Regions from separate parts of the Paenibacillus sp. FSL K6-1558 genome, predicted to be linked through region 2. Evidence: predicted binding sites of a transcription regulator. Region 2 holds the regulator's gene; each other region holds the start of a gene.
What was found. Region 2 encodes Rex, which represses fermentation and respiration genes when NADH is low (regulators of the CRP and FNR family bind a similar motif). Its sites were predicted from a motif close to TTGTGAAATATTTCACAA; they were not measured.

Region 1 (4,596 bases), 650 kb from region 2:
TTCAGATCGGCTGGTGTCGTTACCCCGCCGTACATCCGAGGTACAACGGTGTATGTTCCGTCTTTTTGAATGTTGGCGTTCATACGTTCGTTAACAAACCGGGATTCTTTTTCATCCTCGTGTGTGTCCGGATAGATCATGCCCAGATAGTAGTTGATGGCCGGACGACATTTCGAGCAACCCTCAGGCTGGCTCCAGCCAAGTACATTCATGACTTCCTTGCTCGTTTGCAAGCCTTTTTCCCGGATTTCAGCTACAATCTCATCCCGTCCGAGAGTTGTACAGCTGCAGATTCCCTGTTTGCCACCGGCAGTGAAATTATCTCCAAGCACGTATTGTAAAATCTGTTCAACCACTGGTTTGCATCCTCCGCAAGAGCGGGTTGCACCTGTGCAGGCTTTAATCTCGTCAACTGTAGTTAGACCCTGGTTGGTAATGACATCCACGATGGCGCCTTTGGTTACGCCGTTACATCCACATACGATTTCATCCACCGGCATCGTTTCAACAGACGTTGTTTTTTTATGACCGCCGCAACCTGTACCCATAAGGGAACTGTACAATTCATCTGTCATTTCAGTCTGGTTTTTGATCAGTTTCTGCAGTTCAGTGGAATCCGTAATGTCACCAAAGAGTACAGCACCTACCATTTTGTTGTCACGAAGCAGGATTTTTTTGTACGTTCGTTTCCAGTCGTCTTTTTGCGAAATTACGTTATGTTCCGGGCTATCAATGAATTCGCCAGTAGAGAAGACGTCTACACCCGAAATTTTCAATTTGGTGGATACAACCGAGCCTTCATACGGAGCTGTTTCGACTCCGCAAATATGTTTCGCAAGAATCATTCCTTGTTCAAACAGTGGCGCCACAAGTCCGTAACACACACCGCGATGTTCATTACATTCTCCGACAGAGTAAACGTCTTTCAGTGAAGTCTGCATGTAGTCATCCACAATGATACCTCGGTTGACTTCGATCCCACTCTCCCGAGCTACCGCTATATTCGGTTTAATACCAACCGCCATGACCACAAAATCAACATTCAGCACAGATTCGTCGGCAAAACGTATACCTTCAACCCGTTCACCACCCAGTAGTTCGGAAGTTTGGGCGCCCATTTTGAACTTGATTCCCTGACGTTCCAGTTCAGCTTTCAACATGGCAGAAGCCTGAGGATCGAGCTGGCGTTCCATCAGATCATCCATAAGATGCACAACAGTAACGTCCATACCGAGTTGCACAAGTCCTTTGGCAGCTTCCAGGCCTAGCAGTCCGCCCCCGATGACAGCTGCTTTTTTGTATGCTTTTGCAGCTTCCAGCATGATATTGCAATCGGCGATATCGCGGAAACCAACGACACCCTGCTTGTCATGTCCGGGTACAGGGAGGATGAAAGAATTCGACCCTGTTGCAATGATAATTTTGTCATACGGAGCACGGTGTCCATCTTCGGTTACTACTTCACGAGTCTCGGCATCAATGCGGGCAACCGTGGTTCCTGTGTGAAGCGTAATGCCGTAGTCCTCGTACCAGTGGAGATCATTAAGGACAATGTCATCCAGCGTTTTACTACCTTCAAGTACGTAGGACAACATAATACGATTGTAGTTAGGATAAGGTTCTGTACCAAAAACCGTAATATCAAAGCGTGAAGTTAATTTTAGAATTTGTTCCACCGTGCTGATTCCGGCCATACCATTACCGATGACGACTAATTTTTCTTTATTTCCGTTCATGTGTGTAGCCCTCCCTTGGATAAACCTGTACATTTACCAACATTTTTAATGGCTTATATTTGAATTATACATCGACTGACTCAATCATAATGTGATTTATTTCACTAATTACGATAGATCATTCATATTAAAATAAGTGTGATGACCGTCACGAAAACAAAAATATTTTTAGAAATGAGAAATACGAACTATTGTTCTTATTTTTGGTTCGAGGTATGATCATAGTGGGGTCGGTTACGTTCCCTATTTTCTCGAAAGGACGTTTTTGCATCATGATGGGAAGATCCCACCTGATTATCGGTACAGGCGTTTCACTTTCAGTGTTGCAACTCCTTGGAATGCAGGTTACTGCTCCGGCTGTAACCGTTGCACTAATAGGATCGTTGTTGCCAGATATTGATGAGCCTAATTCATTGCTGGTATCGAAAGCATTGCCGAGCAGTTTGATTCGACTGTTGCAGACGATTCTTTTGCCTGCGGCTGTGTTTGTGTATTTTTACGTTCCGGCCAAACCGTGGAATCTGCTACTTGCTGTATTCATTGGGCTTGTGTCGTTCCTGCCTTCGCGATCACTGCGTAAAGTATTGATGTTTGCCATTGGACTGGGCTTGGTCTTTTATGGTCATGCTTTTGCTCCGTGGAATCTGATTGCAGGCAGCCTGCTTATGCTGTGCACAACACTTACACACAGGGGCTTAACCCATACCTTGTATGGAACAGCTGTTTGGGCGGGGTTACTGTACAGTACAACGCAGCAGCAAGGCCCAGAAATTTGGGTCGCTGGAGGTTCCGCTTATGCTCTTCATCTGCTTGCCGATTCCTTGACGAATCGGGGGATTCGTCCATTGCCGCCATTAAAACTGCGTATACGGGCAAATCTGATGAGTACGGGAACCAAACATGGAGCAGCTGTAGAAAATGTCTGCGTAATCCTGACACTGATTTTGGCATGGTTTGCATTCTCGCCTTTATTTCTGTAGTACAACCACAAACGCCAGCCCATTATTTATGGACTGGCGTTCTGAAATCAAGAGCTTAACTTGAGTAGTCGCTATGTTGACACGTCACGAAATCGCTGTTGTTTGATTACACATCAAGAACAAGCAAGTTAGACTTTAGTAGGTGTACCGCTAAGTGTATCGATATCTGTAGAACCAAAGGCTAGTAAAACAACAAGAATAAGTACAATTAGCATTTCGGCAAAACCGACTCCATCAAACTCAGACATCACAGCCACCTCTTTTCATGCTTGCATTTAGGAATTTATACGCTGCTGAAAAGCCTGAATGACATCGTTCAGGGTCATATCTCGGCCCGTTTCATCCAAAAATTGTACTAGTTTATCTGAATTAGAGGGTTCAATCTTTTGGAGTGTTTTATACTGGCCCACTAATTCTACAACTAATGTGGCTTCTCTAAACAGCGTGACCGCATCCACTCTTAATTTCCCGCTAACCAATAACGCGGCAACAATCAATTCAAGTTTTTTACCTTTTAAATTGCCACTCAGAAGGGTATTTGCGGCATTAGTTTTTCTGGAACCTTTATTTGATTTTCCGTTCCTTCCCATTGCCATACAAAGTTCCCCCGCTGTTTGATGTGTTGGTTCTTCATCTTTAGTTAACTAACCTTCCATTATCATATCTTATGTATCTCGTGCTCAACATGTTCAAACGATCCATATATTTATGTGACCATTAAAAAAAGAGATACCCCAAAAAAGATTCAATGAGGTATCCCTATAGTTTAAAGCTTTAAATCGTTGAATTATGCCTATATCAAGCGTTATTAATAATGGTTTCCATCGTTGTACGATCGAGACCTTTCACGAGCTTCACAATTAATTCTTTAGCCGCATCGTAATCATCGGTATGAATAATGGAAGAAGAGGTGTGAATATATCGGCCGCAGATGCCAATTACGGTGGAAGGTACACCAATACCGCTCAAGTGAACCTGACCTGCGTCCGTACCGCCCGGCGAGATGAAGTATTGCGTCTTAATCTTATTGGAAGCGGCAGTGTCCTTAACATACTCCACCATTCCACGATGCGTGAACATTCCTGGGTCGAAGATACGGAGCAATGCGCCCTGACCGATATGACCAAAGGACTGTTTGTCACCCGTCATGTCGTTCGCCGCACTACAGTCTAGAGCAAAGAAAATGTCCGGCTGAATGAGATTGGCAGCTGTACGTGCTCCGCGAAGTCCCAATTCTTCCTGAACCGTTGCACCGGAATAGAGAATATTCGGTAGCTTCTCTTTATGCAGTTCTTCCATCAGTTCAAGCGCTAGACCGACACCATAACGGTTATCCCAAGCTTTGGCCATTATTTTCTTAGGGTTTGCCATCGGTGTGAATTCACAGATCGGTACGATCTGCATTCCCGGATGAATCCCCCACGATTCTGCCTCCGCACGATCATCTGCGCCAATATCCAGATACATTGAATTCAAGTCTACCGGCTTGCTGCGCTGGGATTCATCCAGCAAGTGGGTAGGTGTAGAGCCGACAACGCCTGTAATCCTGCGCTCAGGAGTAATAATCTGAAGACGCTGTGAAAGCACAGCTTGACTCCACCATCCACCGAGCGGACGGAATTTGATCATACCTGTTTCCGTTATGCCTGTTGTCATGAAGCCGACTTCATCAAAATGTCCGGCCACCATGACTTTAGGGCCGGATTCATCTCCGCGTAGAACACCAAAGAGACTTCCCAGGCGATCTTGTACAAATTCATCGGTATATGCGGACAATTGCTCTTTCATCCAGCCGCGCAGTTCACGTTCGAAGCCGGAGGCGGAAGGGAACTCCGTTAATGTGCGAAACATGTCCAACGTTTTTTCATTCATGTGTTAAC
Region 2 (4,596 bases):
CGTGGTTCCGCAAGTGCTTCTATCATCGTGCGAAACATGAGGCGGGACTTTCTGATATTGTGATTACCAATCACTCCAAACTGTTTACAGACGTGAAGGCTGCTCATCAGCTGTTGCCAGCTTATGAAAGTCTGGTCATTGATGAAGCGCACCATCTTGAAGATGTAGCGGGTAAACATTTGGGGCTTCACATGAAGTATTTTACGCTCGTACACACACTGACCCGTTTGTTCAAAGATAGTCGTAATGGTCAGCTTCCCATGCTTCGCTCTCAGTTGTCAGGGCACGAGAACGGTGTACAGTGGGGTTCAATGGTGGATCAGATGTTTCCTCTCGCCGTGGAAGTGAAGGAAATGTGGGATCGTCTGAGCGATGCTCTGTTTGGTCTTTTGCCTGAACGGAGTGATGCTTCTCCAGGGGAGACCGGACAGTTCTCGCTGCGGCTTAAAGCGTCTCAGAAGCCTGCCAAGTGGCAGGAGTTGCAGGATTTGGAGAACCAGATCTATGTGACATTGGGTGATTTGGTTCGTAAGGGTGACAAACTGTTGCTCGAAGTAAAAGAAGATCAGGATGATTATCAGTCCGACAGTCTGATCACTGATATCACCGGGCTCTTGAAAGATCTGACGACGATGAAGGAGAATTTAAGATTCTTCATGCGTATGGATGATGCCAAGACCGTGTACTGGATGGAGGCCAGCGGACAGTTCCGTAGCAAGTCACTCCAGCTATACGCTGTTCCGGTGGATGTGAGCGCACAATTGAAAGAGATGTTTTTCGATAAAAAGAAAAGCGTTGTTCTTACATCGGCTACGCTGTCGGTGGATAAGTCATTCCAGTTCATGATTGAGCAACTGGGTTTGCAGGAAGCTGCCGACAATAATCGGCTTCTGACCTCGGTGCTACCTTCCCCATTCAATTATCGGGAACAAGCTTTGTTAGTAATCCCGCGGGATTTCCCGAGTCTGAAGGGGAGCGTAGGGGACGCGCACTTTGTACAGATGCTGGTGCACTCTCTTGCTGAGACGGCGATTGCAACTCAAGGACGTATGATGGTGCTGTTTACCTCTTATAAAATGCTTCGACAAGTCTATGAACCACTGAAAGAGGCTTTGTCCGGGAATGACATCTCGCTACTGGGGCAAGGTGTTGACAGCGGGAATCGTTCGAAGTTGACCCGACGCTTCCAAGATGCCAAAGCAGCAGTCCTGCTGGGTACGAGTAGCTTCTGGGAGGGCGTGGATATTCCGGGTGAAGCGCTGACCTGTCTTGCGATTGTGAGACTGCCTTTCCAGCCGCCTAACCATCCGCTTCTGGAAGCGAAGAGTGAACTGTTGCAAGAGCAGAAGAAAAATCCATTTATGAAGCTTTCTGTGCCGCAGGCCGTCATTCGCTTCAAGCAGGGGTTCGGCAGGCTTGTTCGGACAGGCAAAGATCGCGGAATCGTCATTGTGTATGATACGCGTGTAATTGAAGCTTATTACGGCAAGTACTTCCTGTATTCGCTACCGGGACCAAAGATGGAGCATATGCTGACAGAACAGATGGTTCCCCGTATTGCTGAATGGTTAGATCGACCTGCAGAAACTCAAAAATAATTACGATGTAAAGCTATAACATTGCATTGGACTTCACCATGGCGTTAAACTTTGAAGAAGACTTCACAAAGTTCGAACAGGGCAGCGCTTTAATGAACTTATATTCCTAATAATTCGGGCATTCTGTATGAGGACATCATGCATGGATATTGCATGTATACAGAATGCTCATCTTTTCAATATTTATTTAATCGTGGCGATGGTAAGGGGGAGCAAGGATGAAATCGGATAAAATATCAGAAGCGGTAGTACGGCGTCTGCCTGTATATTTGCGTTATTTAAACGAGTTGGTTCAGCGTGAGGTGACAACGGTTTCCTCGCAGGAGCTAGGACAGCGACTGGATTTGAATCCAGCTCAAATCCGTAAAGATTTAGCTTATTTCGGTGATTTTGGTCGTAAAGGAATCGGGTATGATGTGTCTTACCTGATCGAGAAGATTCGTCACATTTTGAAAATTGATCAGCAAATTAATGTGGCTCTGGTAGGGGCCGGTAATCTCGGACATGCCTTATCGAATTATAATGCTTATTTGAAGGACAATATGAAAATTGTCGCTATTTTTGATGCGTTTGGGCCTAAGATTGGCAGTAAAATTAATAGCCTGACGGTCAAACCTATGGAAGAACTTACAGAAGCGGTTCAGAAAGATAACATTCGTATCGGGATCATCACGGTGCCGGACACGGAAGCTCAGAATGTTGCCGATCAACTGATTCAATCGGGCATTGAGGCGATTCTGAATTTTGCGCCAACGATTCTAAAAACGCCTTCACATGTGCGGATTCATCATGCAGACTTTACAACGGATTTGCTCAGTTTGGCTTATTATTTGGAGAACGGGAAGGAAGATGAGCTTGATGACAACAACGAATAAATGGGTAATCCAAAATGGTAAATTTGCTGTAAATGAAGGTGCCAATTGGACTGTGATTCAAGGGTATATGGTCGTTGAAAATAACAAGATTGTGCATATTGGTGAGACGCTGCCGGATGGTGACGAGAACCTGCCTAAAGTGGATGGAAAAGGACTGCTCTTCCTGCCGGGTCTGATCAATACGCATGGTCATGCGGCAATGTCTCTGCTTCGAGGTCATGGTGATGACCTGGCATTACAAGTGTGGTTACAAGAAAAAATGTGGCCAATGGAAGCCAAAATGACTTCTGAGGACGTGTATTGGGGAGCATCCCTTTCGGTGCTTGAGATGTTAAAAGGCGGAACAACAGCTTTCCTGGACATGTATGACCACATGGATCAGGTAGCAAAAGTGGTTGAACAGTCAGGAGCTAGAGCTGCGCTGGCTCGGGGTGTCATTGGACTGTGTTCGGAAGAAGAGCAGATGAGAAAGCTGGAAGAGTCCGCAGCATTTGCTCGTGAATGGAATGGACAGGCGGATGGACGCATCACAACCGTAATCTCTCCGCACGCGCCTTACACATGCCCTCCAGATTACATAGAGAAGCTTGTTCAAGTTGCGCATGATCTAAACCTGCCTCTCCATACGCACATGTCAGAGACGCTTCGTGAAGTGGAGCAGAATGTATCAGATTATGGCATGCGTCCAGTGGCACATTTGGAGAAGCATGGCTTTTTCTCACGTCCTTCACTCGTAGCGCATGCTGTGCATCTCAACGATGAAGAGATCGAAATCTTGGCACGTCATGATGTCGCTGTATCGCATAATCCGGGTAGTAATTTGAAGCTTGCATCGGGTGTAGCTCGTGTTCCCGCTTTGTTGAAAGCAGGAGTTACTGTATCTTTGGGAACAGACGGACCGGCAAGCAACAACAATCTCGATATGTTTGAGGAAATGAGACTTGCAGCTTTAATTCATAAAGGAGTATCCGGTGATCCTACCGCCGTACCTGCCGGGGAAGCGTTGCTTCTTGGAACAGCTTACGGTGCGAAGTCCATCTTCCTGAACGATACTGGAGCTTTGAAAGTCGGTAAAAAGGCTGATTTTATTGCACTCAACATTGAACAGGCTCACTTCTATCCACACACGGATTTGATTTCACATGCAATTTACTCGGCTTCGGCGAAAGATGTGGAACATGTATGGGTAGATGGCAAACAAGTCGTAAAACATGGTGAATGTTTAACACTGGATGAAGAGCGCATTTTGCGGGAATCCCAGTTGGCTTTTGATCAATTGCTTGCGCGTTAAGAGGCAACTTCAATGCGCACTTTTAGGGAAAGGAAGTTCAACTCTTGAAGAAAAAAAAGAAGTGGATATGGATATCGCTGCTCATTCTCGTTCTGATCTTGATTGGGCTTCAGCGATATTACGTCTATGTCACGCAGGATCAGCGGCAGGAAGAAGCATTGGCGATTGAATCGGCACAGAACCAGCTGGGCATTACAGCACCTGATGAACTGCGGAAGTACGTGTGGGGCGAAAAGAGTGGCGCTGACAACATATACTGGACGATGACAGCTAAAAACAAAGATAATCAGGACATTATGGTCTGGGTTAAGTTTGATAATAACAATCAGCCTGTACAAGGCGCGGCAGGTGTGCACAGTGAGTTATTGCAGAACGGGATGACCGAAATGCAGATTCGCAACCGTTTCAGCTCAGATGTTCCAGGCGGTGAGATCAAACGGATCATGCCAGGTGTTGTGAACAATATCTATGTGTGGCAAGTGTACTATAACGATGATACGCATAACTATTATCGCTTTTACCGATTTAGCAACGGAGAGCAAGTCGATCTGGTATATACGTTACCGAACAGCTGACTTCATACATCTTCTTTCATTATGATGATGAATAAAACGGTCAATTCATAGATAGTTGCACATAACAATAAGCCAAAAAACCGGCAGACGGGATACCGACTGAACCGGTTTTTTTGGCATTCAAACCATTGAACATCAATGAAATAGTTAAAATTATTAATTTATTCATATTTTCGCCTTCGAAATTGTATATACGATGTGATATACTCAGATATGTACTGAAGTTAACGAACAACGCAAATAAATCTGCAATAAAC
Region 3 (4,596 bases), 180 kb from region 2:
TACACATCGGCAAGTTCAGTGACCAGCGGCAGTTTTGGATTCGCTGTTGTACATTGGTCTTCGAAGGCGCGATCTGCCAAGTAGTCTACACGCGATTCGAAGTCTTTCGCGTCAAAGCCGATCTCCTGGAACGATTCCTCGATGCCCAGTTTTTTGTTCAGATCACGGATGGCTTTGATCAAGCTGTTCACGCCTTCTTCGGTTGTGCGTGCTGGTAATCCGAGAATACGTGCGATTTCGGCATACCGCTCATCTGCCACAAAGTGCGAATATTTCGGGAACGATGCAAATTTCGTCGGTTTTTTCGCATTGTAACGAATAACGTGTGGTAATAGGATGGCATTGGTGCGTCCGTGTGCGGTGTGATATTGACCGCCCCATTTATGCGCCAAGCTGTGGTTAATGCCCAGGAACGCGTTGGCAAAAGCCATACCGGCAATCGTGGAAGCATTATGCATTTTCTCGCGTGCCAGTTTGTCACCTTGCAGTGACGATTGCTCCAGGTATTGGAACACCAGTTGGATGGCTTTGATTGCCAGACCGTCTGTGTAGTCATTCGCCATAACGGATACGTACGCTTCAATCGCATGTGTCAATACGTCCATACCGGTGTCGGCTACTGCCGTTTTTGGCAAACTGTATACGAACTCAGGGTCAACAATCGCCACATCTGGTGTCAATTCATAGTCAGCGAGCGGATATTTGGTGTTGCCATGCTCTTTATCCGTAATTACCGCAAACGATGTGACTTCCGAACCTGTACCCGATGTTGTCGGGATGGCTACGAATTTCGCTTTCGATCCGAGTCTTGGGTATTTGTAAATCCGTTTACGGATATCCATGAATTTTTGTTTCAGGTTGTTGAACTCTGTATCCGGATATTCATAGAACAACCACATCGCTTTGGCAGCATCCATCGGTGACCCGCCACCGAGTGCGATAATACAGTCTGGCTGGAAGCGTTCCATCATGGCTGTACCGCGGTCTACTGTTGTTGTTGATGGATCTGGCTCAACTTCTGAGAAGACTTCAATCGCTACCGGTGTCTGACGTTGACGCAGATAATGCTCTACTTTTTCCACATATCCGAGTTTGACCATCATGGCATCTGTAATAATCGCTACGCGAGTAATGTCCGGCATTTTGGCAAGGTATTGAGTTGCCCCTTTTTCGAAGTAGACTTTGTTCGGCACTTTGAACCATTGCATATTCACGGTACGGCGAGCCACCCTTTTCACATTGATTAGGTTCACAGCAGTTACGTTGGAAGATGTCGAGTTACGTCCGTACGATCCACAACCCAGTGTCAACGATGGCATGTTGGTATTATAGATATCTCCGATTGCGCCATGTGTTGAAGGGGAGTTCACGATAATCCGTCCGGTTTGCAGGCGATCCGCAAATTGATTGATCACTTCTTCATTGTTCGAATGAATGACAGAGGAGTGACCCATACCACCAAAAGCAACCACTTCTGCCGCACGCTCAATACCATCTTTTGCAGATTTAACTTTGTAACACGCCAGCACCGGACTCAGTTTCTCGGCGGACAATGGGAATTTGGTGCCTACACCTTCAATCTCGGCTACCAGAATTTTAGTACCTGCCGGTACTTCAATACCGCACATTTTGGCAATGTTCACAGCGGACTGACCTACGATGGTCGGGTTAACCGCACATTTCTCTGCGTTGATTGCACCTGCTGTCAATTTGGCTGCCTCTTCTTTGTTCACAAAGTAACAGCCGTTCGTAATCATTTTCTTTTTCACTTGATCGAAGATGGGTTCTTCAATAATGACCGCTTGTTCGGACGCACAGATCATACCATTGTCAAAAGACTTCGACAGAATCAAATCCGTTACCGCCTGGTTGATATCTGCACTTTTCTCGATAAAGCAAGGCACGTTGCCTGGTCCTACGCCCAGTGCCGGTTTACCACAGCTGTACGCTGCCCGTACCATCGCTGATCCGCCTGTCGCCAAGATGAGAGCCACATCATTGTGATTCATCAATGCGTTCGTACGATCCATGGATGGATCATCAATCCATTGGATACAGTCGGCTGGAGCACCGTTTTTCACAGCAGCTTCAAGCAAAATTTTCGCGGCCTCGCGGCTACAGTTCTGTGCGGAAGGGTGGAAACCAAAGATGATCGGGTTACGTGTTTTGATGGCAATCAGTGCTTTAAACATCGTTGTTGATGTCGGGTTGGTTACCGGTGTGATCCCCATGATAATACCAACCGGCTCCGCAATTTTCTGGAAGCTGTCATATTCATTGTCTTCGATAACGCCTACTGTTTTTTCATATTTAATGCTGTTATAAACATACTCTGTTGCGAATATATTTTTAATAATTTTATCTTCATATACACCACGTCCGGTTTCTTCCACGGCCATTTTGGCGAGCATCATATGTTTATCCAGTCCCGCAAGCGCCATTGCCTGCACAATCCGGTCTATTTGCTCCTGATCCATGGACATGAATGCTGCATGTGCTTTGTTCGCTTTATCAATTAACGTTTGAATATACTGACCTGCTGTCGGTTCTTTTGTTGGGGCGACTTCATTTTTTACAGCCATCTCCCTCATCCTCCTAAAGGTTCGTATTGGTTTGTCTCTCTTCTTTACATGCACATCGTACCATGGGGAAAAGATATATTATGTGATTTTTTTCACAAAGTATGACAAATTTTAGTTAAGTTTTTAACGGCATCTTTCCGATGAGAATTCACCTTCTATTAGAAATAGTAGACCAACAGCCTCATCCTTCCCCTCGAAAAGTGAATTTAATCACAATGTTTGAAATTTCGCCATTTTTAAATGCTTTCCATGCCCCTCAAACGGTAAGATTAGGTATATACTGAACTTAAAAATTGAACCACCGCAATTTGTACCGTACCTCCACACGGCCGAGATGCCCAGATCAGGATGGCACAGTTTGCGGCGAACCTCGGGGGCAACATGTAGCTGCACTCGCCAGACCGGGGAGATAAAGGGGAGATCAACGTATGGGAGAACTAACAAACGTACTGGAAAAACGCGGAAACACCAACTGTTTCTCGGAAGTGAATTTTAATCATCTGCTTGTAACGATGAAAGACCGAACTTACCCGGAAGGAACACATCTGTACTGGGAAGGTGACGTCTCTGACAAACTTTATTATATGAAACGGGGACGTGCACAGATCACGAAATCCACCGACGAGGGCAAGGAACTGATCATGTACATGTACCAGACAGGCGATATGATTGGTCAGGCTGATCCGTTTTTTGGCTCCAGACACAGCTTCTCGGCGGAAGTACTGGAGGACAGCGAGATTGGTGTGCTGGAACACAAGGACCTGGAAATGTTGATCTGTCAGCATTGTGACTTTGCGATTGATTTCATGAAGTGGATGGGCATTCATCATCGTTTAACCCAAACAAAGTTCCGGGATTTGATGTTGTACGGTAAACCTGGGGCACTCTGTTCTACCTTGATCAGGCTATCCAATTCGTATGGAGAGGCGCACGGAGATCATGTGATGATTCATAAAAAAATTACCCACACGGATCTGTCCAATATGATTGGCGCTACCCGTGAAAGTGTAAACCGCATGCTCAGTGACCTTCGCAAAAAAGATGCCATTGAATATGACAATGGTATGATTGTGATCAAAGACCTGAAAATGTTGCAGGGCATTTGCCACTGCGAATTGTGCCCGAATGAAATTTGCCGCATTTGACGTCATGTTAAATGAATAGCTTGACCTCAGGTAGCGGGCCTTTCACTTGCTGTCACGACTGTTTAAAGAGTTCATCATATAGTAAAAAGCCCAAATTTGATTATTATCAACATTGGGCTTTTCGTATTTACTTGTATGTGCTCAGGATGCGTTGACAAGTTCAAGCTTCACCGCATCCCGTGGATTTAATTTCATATCCAATCCATTCTCCATTAACTCTTTATCATTGACCTTGATTACCCAGCGCTGATTCGTCCGAGGCATAACATTCTCAACGGCAACAACAAACTTGTTATTCTCCGACAGACGCACAACCCCACTGGATTTTAATACGTCACGAACAGTGCATTCTTGCACATAAATACCGGCATACTGCCGATTCAGATTTGGTTCCACGCTACCACCGCTCACTTTAAGCAGGGTTGTCTGATATGCGACACCTTCTCCCCCGCTGTCAGCAGCTTTGACGTATATAATGACTTCATCCTTAGCATGAAGCTCGGTATCCCACTTTTCTGGAGCAATATCCTTACCGTTCAGCTTCACTGCCCAACTCAGAGACGAATCAAGAGAAACCTCACCCACAGACTGGATCCGTTTTCCGTCTGCCGTAAAATCAACCAGCCCGCTGTTCAGCAAAGCTTTTTTGAGCGTCAAGCCTTCACTGAAATCTCGTTTGATGGACTTCGTCGCATCAGGTAAAAAAGTACTGCCATCAATGGCAACCGTAATCGTATTGGCTGAATCTTTCTCTGAGACAACCGGCTGTTCGGAAGGCTGTGTCTCTCTGGTACACCCCGTCAAAATGACGAGAACAAGCATACATAGACCTATGTAACCGGGAATTTTCTTCATCATGTAGGTAACAC

Region 1: nirB (nitrite reductase large subunit NirB) is a predicted target of Rex. The motif match lies at 1,826-1,843, and genes of this name have one in related genera.
Region 3: adhE (bifunctional acetaldehyde-CoA/alcohol dehydrogenase) is a predicted target of Rex. The motif match lies at 2,663-2,680, and genes of this name have one in related genera.

Annotation. Positions count from the first base shown of each region.
Region 1 covers NZ_JBBOCV010000001.1:1,871,839-1,876,434, reverse strand. Annotated here, with positions in the region: gene nirB (nitrite reductase large subunit NirB) at 1-1,736, opposite strand, end outside; gene MHI38_RS08085 (metal-dependent hydrolase) at 2,009-2,716, shown strand; gene MHI38_RS08080 (hypothetical protein) at 2,992-3,312, opposite strand; gene MHI38_RS08075 (M42 family metallopeptidase) at 3,515-4,588, opposite strand.
Region 2 covers NZ_JBBOCV010000001.1:1,219,864-1,224,459, reverse strand. Annotated here, with positions in the region: gene dinG (ATP-dependent DNA helicase DinG) at 1-1,598, shown strand, start outside; gene MHI38_RS05070 (redox-sensing transcriptional repressor Rex) at 1,817-2,473, shown strand; gene MHI38_RS05065 (amidohydrolase) at 2,457-3,764, shown strand; gene MHI38_RS05060 (hypothetical protein) at 3,809-4,339, shown strand.
Region 3 covers NZ_JBBOCV010000001.1:1,397,563-1,402,158, forward strand. Annotated here, with positions in the region: gene adhE (bifunctional acetaldehyde-CoA/alcohol dehydrogenase) at 1-2,582, opposite strand, end outside; gene MHI38_RS05975 (Crp/Fnr family transcriptional regulator) at 3,011-3,727, shown strand; gene MHI38_RS05980 (hypothetical protein) at 3,869-4,585, opposite strand.